Regions from separate parts of the Streptomyces collinus genome, predicted to be linked through region 2. Evidence: riboswitches for the same ligand, from Rfam matches in the RefSeq annotation. Region 2 holds a riboswitch; each other region holds the start of a gene.

The links. Region 2 has a riboswitch for cyclic di-AMP ahead of RFN52_RS16110 (LysM peptidoglycan-binding domain-containing protein). Riboswitches for the same ligand answer to the same signal wherever they lie in the genome.
Region 1: linked by a shared signal. The riboswitch ahead of RFN52_RS24845 (C40 family peptidase) and the one ahead of RFN52_RS16110 (LysM peptidoglycan-binding domain-containing protein) in region 2 are both predicted to bind cyclic di-AMP.
Region 3: linked by a shared signal. The riboswitch ahead of RFN52_RS34620 (M23 family metallopeptidase) and the one ahead of RFN52_RS16110 (LysM peptidoglycan-binding domain-containing protein) in region 2 are both predicted to bind cyclic di-AMP.
Region 4: linked by a shared signal. The riboswitch ahead of RFN52_RS05510 (C40 family peptidase) and the one ahead of RFN52_RS16110 (LysM peptidoglycan-binding domain-containing protein) in region 2 are both predicted to bind cyclic di-AMP.

Annotation. Positions count from the first base shown of each region.
Region 1 covers NZ_CP133771.1:5,430,479-5,432,669, reverse strand. The annotation lists gene pcrA (DNA helicase PcrA) at 1-618, opposite strand, end outside; cyclic di-AMP (ydaO/yuaA leader) riboswitch at 933-1,105, shown strand; gene RFN52_RS24845 (C40 family peptidase) at 1,114-2,191, shown strand, end outside.
Region 2 covers NZ_CP133771.1:3,590,754-3,592,944, reverse strand. The annotation lists gene RFN52_RS16115 (LysM peptidoglycan-binding domain-containing protein) at 1-533, shown strand, start outside; cyclic di-AMP (ydaO/yuaA leader) riboswitch at 763-929, shown strand; gene RFN52_RS16110 (LysM peptidoglycan-binding domain-containing protein) at 934-1,626, shown strand; gene eno (phosphopyruvate hydratase) at 1,901-2,191, shown strand, end outside.
Region 3 covers NZ_CP133771.1:7,677,293-7,679,483, forward strand. The annotation lists gene RFN52_RS34615 (alpha-galactosidase) at 1-575, shown strand, start outside; cyclic di-AMP (ydaO/yuaA leader) riboswitch at 892-1,046, shown strand; gene RFN52_RS34620 (M23 family metallopeptidase) at 1,051-1,980, shown strand; gene RFN52_RS34625 (DUF6250 domain-containing protein) at 2,175-2,191, shown strand, end outside.
Region 4 covers NZ_CP133771.1:1,244,305-1,246,495, reverse strand. The annotation lists gene RFN52_RS05515 (DUF6328 family protein) at 1-605, opposite strand, end outside; gene RFN52_RS05510 (C40 family peptidase) at 669-1,142, opposite strand; cyclic di-AMP (ydaO/yuaA leader) riboswitch at 1,146-1,358, opposite strand; gene RFN52_RS05505 (hypothetical protein) at 1,695-2,003, opposite strand; gene RFN52_RS05500 (ATP-dependent Clp protease proteolytic subunit) at 2,011-2,191, opposite strand, start outside.

The DNA of each region.
Region 1 (2,191 bases), 1.8 Mb from region 2:
GCTGAAGGACTTCGGCGGGAAGCGCTTGGGGTCGAGGTCGAGGTCACGGCAGACCAGGGCCATCAGGCGCTTGGAGTCGGCGGCGTCGTAGATCGAGAAGCTCGATGTGAAGCCGAGTTTCTTGCTCTCGCGGCGGAGGATGCGCACGCACGCACTGTGGAACGTCATGACCCACATGGCGTTGGCGCGCGGGCCGACGAGCTGCTCGACGCGCTCCTTCATCTCGCCCGCGGCCTTGTTGGTGAAGGTGATCGCGAGGATCTGGCCCGGGTGCACGCCGCGCTCGGCGAGCAGGTGGGCGATGCGGTGCGTGAGCACGCGGGTCTTGCCGGAGCCGGCACCGGCCACGATGAGCAGCGGGGAGCCGGAGTGGACGACGGCGGCGCGCTGGTTGTCGTTCAGCCCTTCCAGGAGCGCGGCGGTGTCCACGACCGGGCGGGGTGCGCCGTCCCGGTAGTAGGCGTCCCGGTCCGGGGGCGCGTCGAACTTCCCGCCGAACAGATCGTCCGGAATCGACTCCGGAACGTGATCGTCCTCGGGCGGCGGCGGGGGCTCGTCCGCGGGGCCCCGCTGGGCCTGGAGGTTCGCCAGGAAGCTGTCGTCAAAGAGGCTGCTCATCGCTCTCCGAGTCTAGGGCGCCCCACTGACAGCCCGCCGCCGCCCTGAGAACATCGCCGGGCGCCCGACCCCCCGGCGACCGGCCGGCGGCGCATTGTCGCCCTCCATGACCGCATGATCACGGCCTGCTACACCCCCCGCAATCATGGATGAAACGTGACCAAACCCCCTCGATCATTCACTCTCGGCAACGTTCATGACCGAGGTCACGAAAATGTATCGGGCATATCACCCATCAACCTTCACAGGGGCCACACGAGTTGGCTACCGTGCGACCAGGCCGCATGACCCCCACCGGCGAACGTCGCCGGGCCGCGCGGCCTCCGCCGAGTCCGGTGTGCCGCAGTGGCAGCCGGAGCCGGGGACCCAACCGTGAACCTGGGGTGAATCGGCCCGACTCCCTGTGCGGAGAAGGCCGTAGGGCAAACCTTCCGAACCACCCGCCCGAACCCGACAGCTAACCCGGTAGGCGGAACGTGGAAGGAGTCGCCTCCCTTGGCGTCGCACCGCAAGTCGCGTCCTACGGGTACGCGCGTGGCAGGCATACGGACCCCCGCCCTCGCAACGGCGGCCCTCACCTCCGTGGCCCTGCTGTCCCAGTCGGCCAACGCCGCCCCCGAGGCCGACGACAAACCCAGCCTGGAAGAAGTCGAGAAGAAGGTCGACGACCTGTACCGCCAGGCGGGGTCGGCGACCGAGAAGTACAACGCGGCCAAGGAGAAGACGGCGAAGCAGCGCAAACGCGCCGACGCCCTCATCGACGACGTCGCGAAGCGCACCCAGAAGCTCAACGAGGCGCGCGAGGAGCTGGGGTCCTTCGCCTCCGCCCAGTACCGCACCGGCGCCGCCGCCCCGGACACGGCGACGTTCCTGCTGGCGGACACCCCGCAGGACTACTTCGACCAGACCCAGCTGATGGACCGGATGACGGGCCGCCAGAAGGTCGCGGTCGACGACTACATCGCGCAGCAGTCCGAGACGATGACGAAGCGCCAGGAGGCCACCGAGAGCCTGGAGGCGCTCACCGAGTCGCAGGGCGATCTGAAGGCCGCCAAGGCGACCGTCCAGCGCAAGCTCGCCGACGCGCGCGAGCTGATGTCGAAGCTGACCGCCGAGGAGAAGGCCCGGCTCGCGGCGATCGAGAAGGAGAAGCAGGAGGAGGCCGCCCGCAAGGCCGCAGAGCTGGCCCGGCAGCAGGCCGCGCAGCAGCAGGCGCAGGAGGAGGCCGCCCAGCAGCAGGACAGCGGATCCTCGTCGTCGGGTTCGGCGGGCTCCGGCTCGTCCACCTCGACGGCCCCGGCCGACTCCTCGTACGCCACCAAGGCCGACAAGGCGCTCGCCTTCGCCCGCGCGCAGATCGGCAAGCCGTATGTGTGGGGCGCGGTCGGCCCCGGCTCCTACGACTGCTCCGGTCTCACCCAGGCCGCCTGGAAGGCCGCCGGCGTCGACCTGCCGCGCACGACCTACGACCAGGTGAACGCCGGCACCACGGTCCCGCTCTCCCAGGCCCAGCCCGGTGACCTGGTCTTCTTCTACGACGACGTCACCCACGTCGGGATCTACATCGGCAACG
Region 2 (2,191 bases):
ACTCGCCCGGATTGCTCGATTCGCTGGGTTCATCCCCCTCTGAGAGCCCCTCTTCATCCCCGTCCCCTGACGCGTCGTCGTCCTCGAAGGACGAAACCGCCAAGACCGACAAGTCACGTAAATCCGGCGGAACGTCGCAGAGCGAGCAGCCCGACGGCTCTCCGTCGGCCACTCCCGAGGGCGGCAAGCCGGGCGACTCGCAGCAGGGTGACGACTCCTCGGCGTCGGCCGAGACCGGCTCCGGCCGTCATCGCGGTCCCAGTGCCGACGAAACCCGCACGCCCGAGAGCGACCGCGCGGAGAAGTCCACGGGGCGTCACTCCGCGCCCGCTGACGAGAGTTCCGGCGACGCGTCCGAAGGTGCCTACATCGTGGGCATCGGCGACAGCCTCTGGTCCATCGCCGACGCCCTTCGGGTCAGCGGCGGATGGCACGCGCTCTACGAGGGCAACGAGAACGAGGTCGGCGCCGACCCGGACCTCATTCACCCCGGTCAGACGCTCACGGTCGAGGGCGAAGCGGACGAGCGGTAGCTGTTCGGGCAGTGCGGAAACCGCGGCCGAAGTCACCCCTAAACCGGGTGAGTTCACGTCACGTTTTCGTACTGAATGTCCCGTATAAGGCCGGTGAGAGATAGATCTCAGAAGCCTTGATCGTCTTTGAAATTCCGTGGATCGCGTGTCTACGGTCGTGACCGCTCGTCACCGCGAGCCCCGGCTGCCGCAACGCCGAATCCTGCCAGCGGCCGTACGGGAACAGTCGTCGCGTCAAGCGCCGTAGGCAGGAGCGGGGGACCCAAGGTAGGTGCCCGACCGGACAGTTGTGCCGGAAGGGCTTGGGGTGAAGCCGTGTCCCGGGAGGGGCGCGGCCGGGCAACTCAACCGGCCCGAACCCGACAGCTCACCTCGCAGGCGTCGGTGAGGGGATCTCTCCATGCTGTTTTCCGGCAAGGGCACGCACCGCCGTCCGTCCAAGGCCTCTCGGGTCATCGCCATCGCCGGTGTCACCGGTGCCGCCGTCGCCGCCCCGCTGATGGCGGCCGGCAACGCCTCCGCCGCCACCGCCTCCGAGTGGGACGCGGTCGCCCAGTGCGAGTCCGGCGGCAACTGGTCCATCAACACCGGCAACGGCTACTACGGCGGTCTGCAGTTCTCCGCCTCCACCTGGTCCGGCTACGGCGGCACCAAGTACGCCTCCACCGCCGACCAGGCCACCAAGGACCAGCAGATCGAGATCGCCGAGAAGGTCCTCGCGAGCCAGGGCAAGGGCGCCTGGCCGGTCTGCGGCAAGGGCCTGTCGAGCGCCGGTTACACCGGTGGCGGCTCCTCCAGCGACTCGGGCAGCTCCTCGCAGAGCCAGCAGAGCACCGAGACCCGCGAGACCCAGCAGCAGCCCGCCTCCCGCTCCGACGAGCGCCCCGCGGCCAAGAAGACCGTCACCACCCCGACCGGCAAGAAGGTCAAGAAGGGTGACGGCGAGTACAAGGTCGTCACGGGTGACACCCTGAGCTCGATCGCCGCGGACGAGAAGGTCAAGGGCGGCTGGGAGAAGCTGTACCAGCTGAACAAGGACATCATCGACGATGCCAACCTCATCTACCCGGGCCAGCAGCTGCACCTGAAGTAAGCAGCGGCCCACCCGGGCCCGCCCAGGGCCCACCAGCTCCCCGCTCCGGCGCGTCATCCCCCGTACGCACCGGAGCGGGGTTTTTTCTGCCGGACTTCGCGAACCGGCTTTGTTCCGTTCGGAAACAATTTACTCTCGGTTCTGTCCATGGGGTGGGCGACCCGGTGGCCGATCGCCCGGAGCCGGTTAGGCTCATGTCGCGAGCCACCGAGGCTCCGCACCTCGCCGGGCCCACGCGGCCCGCGTACCCGCGTCACATAAGAAGGAGATGCTCGTGCCGTCCATCGACGTCGTCGTAGCCCGGGAAATCCTGGACTCCCGAGGCAACCCCACGGTCGAGGTCGAGGTCGGCCTCGACGACGGCAGCACCGGTCGTGCCGCCGTCCCGTCCGGCGCCTCCACGGGCGCCTTCGAGGCCATCGAGCTCCGCGACGGCGACTCGAACCGCTACCTCGGCAAGGGTGTGGAGAAGGCCGTCCTCGCGGTCATCGAGCAGATCGGCCCGGAGCTGGTCGGCTATGACGCCACCGAGCAGCGCCTGATCGACCAGGCGATGTTCGACCTG
Region 3 (2,191 bases), 4.1 Mb from region 2:
TCGGTGTGCTGAGCCGCACGGACCAGGTGTGGACCTCCGACAACACCGACCCGCTCGACCGGCTCGCCATCCAGCACGGCTTCAGCCAGATCCATCCGGCCCGGGTCATGGCCGCCTGGGTCACCGACAGTCCGAACGTCATGCTCAACCAGCGGGCCAGCTCCTTGCGGTTCCGCTTCGTCAGCGCCATGGCCGGGGTGCTGGGGGTCGGCGGCGACCTCACGCGGTGGACGGAGGAGGAGCTCGCCGAGGCGCGGGAGTGGGTGGGGCTCTACAAGGAGATCCGGCCCGTGGTGCAACGCGGCGACCAGTACCGGCTGCGTCCCCCGGGGGGCGGACTGAGCGCCGTGCAGTACGTCCTCGGCGACGAGACCGTCGTCCTCGCCTGGCTCCAGGCGCAGCGCTACGGCGAGCCCGTACCGGCCCTCCGGCTGCGTGCCCTCGACCCGGCCGCATCGTACGAATGCCTCGAAACAGGCGAAATTCACCGGGGGGCGGTGCTGCTTCACCACGGACTGCGGGTCGGTCTGCGGGGGGATCTGGACGCGACGGTCGTCCGCCTTAAGCGGAAGTAGCCGTTCTGTCCGAATAGGCCGCTAAAGGCGCTTAGGGATAACGTGCCCCGATCGTAAAGGAGATGAGGTCGGGGTGCGTGACCATCGTCATATTCGTGACGATGTGCTGTTGCCATGTTCACGTAATTCTGGCGTTATTCAGGGCGGTTGGGGAAAGCAGGAGATCGGTAATCCACGCTCGGTGACCGCAGATGTGGCGACGCGTCAAGAGAAACACCGTCACGGGCAACCGCAAGCTTGTCCGTTTGCGTCCTGGTCGCTTACGTTCCACACCAATCCGGACGGACGCCTAATCCTGCCGCCGACCGGAGCCCGCACACACTGACCCGACGTACGGCAGGAGCGGGGGACCCACAGGTAAGACGCCTGTTCCGGTTCCCGGAACGGCTTGGGGTTAAGCCGCGCCCCGGCGCGGCCGGGCATCTCCAGCTCGCACCCGACAGCTCACCTCGCAGGCGACGGAGAGGAATTCGCCATGCCCGCGAAGGGTAAGCACCGCCGTCCCAAGACCCAGCGTTTCACCCGCTCCATCGCCGTCGCCGGAACCGGCGGAGCCGCTCTCGCGCTGCCGCTCATGGGAGCCGCCGGCGCCCACGCCGCCACCCCGCAGTCGGCACCGGAAAAGGCGGTCCAGTCCGCTCCGGCGGCCGAGAAGAAGGCCGCCGAAAAGGCCACCGGTGCTCGCACCTACACCGTGGAGGCCGGCGACTGTCTCGCGAAGATCGCCGACGACCAGAACGTCAGCGGCGGCTGGAAGAAGCTCTACGCGGACAACCGCGCCGCCGTCGGCTCCGACCCGTCGCTGATCCACCCGGGCCTGAAGCTGTCGATCGGCAAGCAGGCCGCGGGCGCGCCGAAGTCCTCGGCCCCGTCCGCGCCGAAGGCCTCCGCCCCGAAGCCCTCGGCCGCGAAGCCGTCCGCCGCCGAGTCGGCCCCGAAGGCGGAGACCGCCGCGAAGCCGGCCGCCGCCAAGCCCGCCGCCGAGGGCAACGCCAGTGGGTACGCCCTCCCGGTGGACGGGGCCACCGTCGGCACCCCGTACCGCATGTCCGGCAGCATGTGGTCCAGCGGCTACCACACCGGTGTCGACTTCGTCGTCCCGACCGGCACCTCCCTCAAGGCCGTCGGCGCGGGCACGGTCGTCTCCGCCGGCTGGGGCGGCGCGTACGGCAACCAGGTCGTCATCAAGCTGAACGACGGCCATTACGCCCAGTACGCCCACTTGTCCCAGCTCTCCGTCTCGGCCGGCCAGACCGTGACCGCCGGGCAGCAGGTCGGCCTGTCGGGCGCCACCGGCAACGTGACCGGACCGCACCTGCACTTCGAGATCCGCACGACGCCGGACTACGGCTCGGACGTGGACCCGGTCGCCTTCCTGCGCTCGCACGGCGTCTCCGTCGGCTGACCGACCGCACGACCACCTGCCTGACACGCGGCCGAAGGCCGGACCCCGATCCCCGGGTCCGGCCTTCGGTGTGCGCGCATGCCGTCGGCCGCGTCAAGGGATCGACAGGCGGCGGCCGTTGGGACAGAGTGATCCCGTCCGGAGTGCAAGCGCTTTCCAGAGCCTTCCCGGCGGATCCCGAGGAGCTGTGTCCCGTGCCGACCACCCGCAG
Region 4 (2,191 bases), 2.3 Mb from region 2:
CGAAGCCCGGACGGCTGCCTCACGGTTCGCCGCAGCAGTGCGGGGACCTTGACGTCGCCCTGGTCCGGTCCTTCCTCGGCGGTCTCCCCGGTGGCGTCCGCCTCCTTGCGCAGCCCCGCCCGCCGCACCAGCCGCGGGAGCAGCCCCCACAGGCCGACACAGACCAGGAACGTCGCGGCGCCCGCGGCGATACCGCCGGCCCGGCCCGTGGTCACGTCGACCACCAGCAGCACGGAACCGCTGAACGCGAACACCAGCACGCTCAGGCCGATGGTGGCCAGGCGCGAGGAGACCTGCACGATGCGGGGCTTGGCGCCCTGCTGGAAGAGGGAGCGGTGCAGCGCGGCCGGCGCGGTGAAGAGCGCGGCTGCCAGGACCGCCAGCAGCAGGGTGATGACGTAGGTGACGCACTGGACCGTGTCGAGATCCTCGAAGCGCGAGGTGAAGGCCAGCGACAGCAGGAAGGCGAAGAGGATCTGCACGCCCGTCTGGGTGACGCGGAGTTCCTGGAGCAGCTCCACGAAGTTGCGGTCGGCGCGTTGCAGCGGAGTCTCGTTGCGTGCGGTGCAGGGGCGGTGCTCGGCCATGGGGTCACGGGTATCCATGTGAGCCCGTGTCACGCTCCGGCGTGCGGCGGCGCGTCAGGACGCCGCCGCACGCCGAGCGGATCACTTCACGCGCCCGTACCAGACGCTCTTGGTCCAGAGCTTCTGCAGTCGCACCACGTCCCCGCTCTTCGGGGAGTGCCAGAGCTTGTTCTTACCCGCGTAGATACCGACGTGGTACACGTTGCTGCCCGAGTGGAAGAACACCAGGTCTCCCGCCTTGCGGTTCTTGGCGGAGATGTGGCGCGTCTTGTTGTACTGCTGGGCAGCCGTACGGGGGAGCTTCTTGCCGGCCTTCTTGAACGAGTAGAGCGTGAGCCCGGAGCAGTCGAACCGGTGCGGACCGGTGGCCCCGTACTTGTAGGGCGAACCCTTCTTGGAGGCCGCGATCTGGAGTGCCTTGGTCGCCGGCGTGGCTGCCGCGGCCTCGGAGGTGAAGCCGGGCGCCACGATCGAACCGCCCACGGCGGCGATGGTGAGCGCCGAGGCCGTGCCGGCCCGGACCATGAGCGACGGGACACGATTGAGCGCAGTCATGCGCAACCCTTCGTCAGCCGCCTGTGAAGGATGACCTGTCGGATTCGGGCTGGCGAAGTTGCCCGGCCGCTGACGCGGCTTCACCCCAAGGGCTGCTCGGGCGAGGTCATGGCGTGACCGTCCCGGCGACCCGTCGTGCTTGGGTCCTCCACTCCTGCCGATCCACTCCTGTCGACCGGTCATCCGGGCGGCGGCAGGATTCGGCGTCCGCCCGGATCGCCCCGCCACAGCGGCGGGGGCTTGTCGTCAGACAGGGATCTTGGCGCATGCCTGTCCGGATTTCCCAACGGAACCGGGGGTTTGTGTTGTTACTCACCACTCACCCGTTCGGGTGGACACGTGTGCGTTCGAGCCACTGTCCACGCATTCGCGGACCCCCGGACCAGGGACGGAATGCCCCATTCCGTCCCTGGGCTACGCGCGTTGCGCAACCGGAACGGCCCCAAAATCGGTCTCCCGCCTACTCCGAACAGGGGTACGTCTTTTGGTCCGTTTCGACTCAGCTCCGGACGCTCCGGTGACGGCGCGGGTGTCCGGGCCGGCGCTTCCGCGTCAACTGACGGACTCCGGGGGCAGGGTGAGCCGGGCCGTGCGCCGCTCGCCGTCCAGCACACGCAGCGCCCGGGCCAGCGTGCCGGCGTGCAGTTCCGTCTCGCCCCGCTGATGCATCAGGGCCAACGCGTCGCGCAGTGCGGTGGCCTTGCCGACCAGCGCCTGGGCGGCGCGCAGTCCCCGGTAGGTGTCGCCGTCCTGCGCCGGGTTGATGCGGCCCAGCAGGTCGACGACATCGAGGTAACGGTCGATCAGTTCCGCCTCGGCGCGCGTCAGGGCGGGCAGCGGCGGCAGTTCGGGCGGGAGCACCGGGACCTCACCGACCGGTCGGCGGGGCGAGGGTGGCCTTGCGGCTGGGGATGATCCCGTCCACCAGGCCGTATTCCACCGCTTCCTGGGCGGTGAGGATCTTGTCCCGCTCGATGTCCGCGCTCACCTGCTCCCGGGTGCGACCCGTGTGCAGCGCGAGCAGCTCCTCCATCCGGACCCGGATGCGC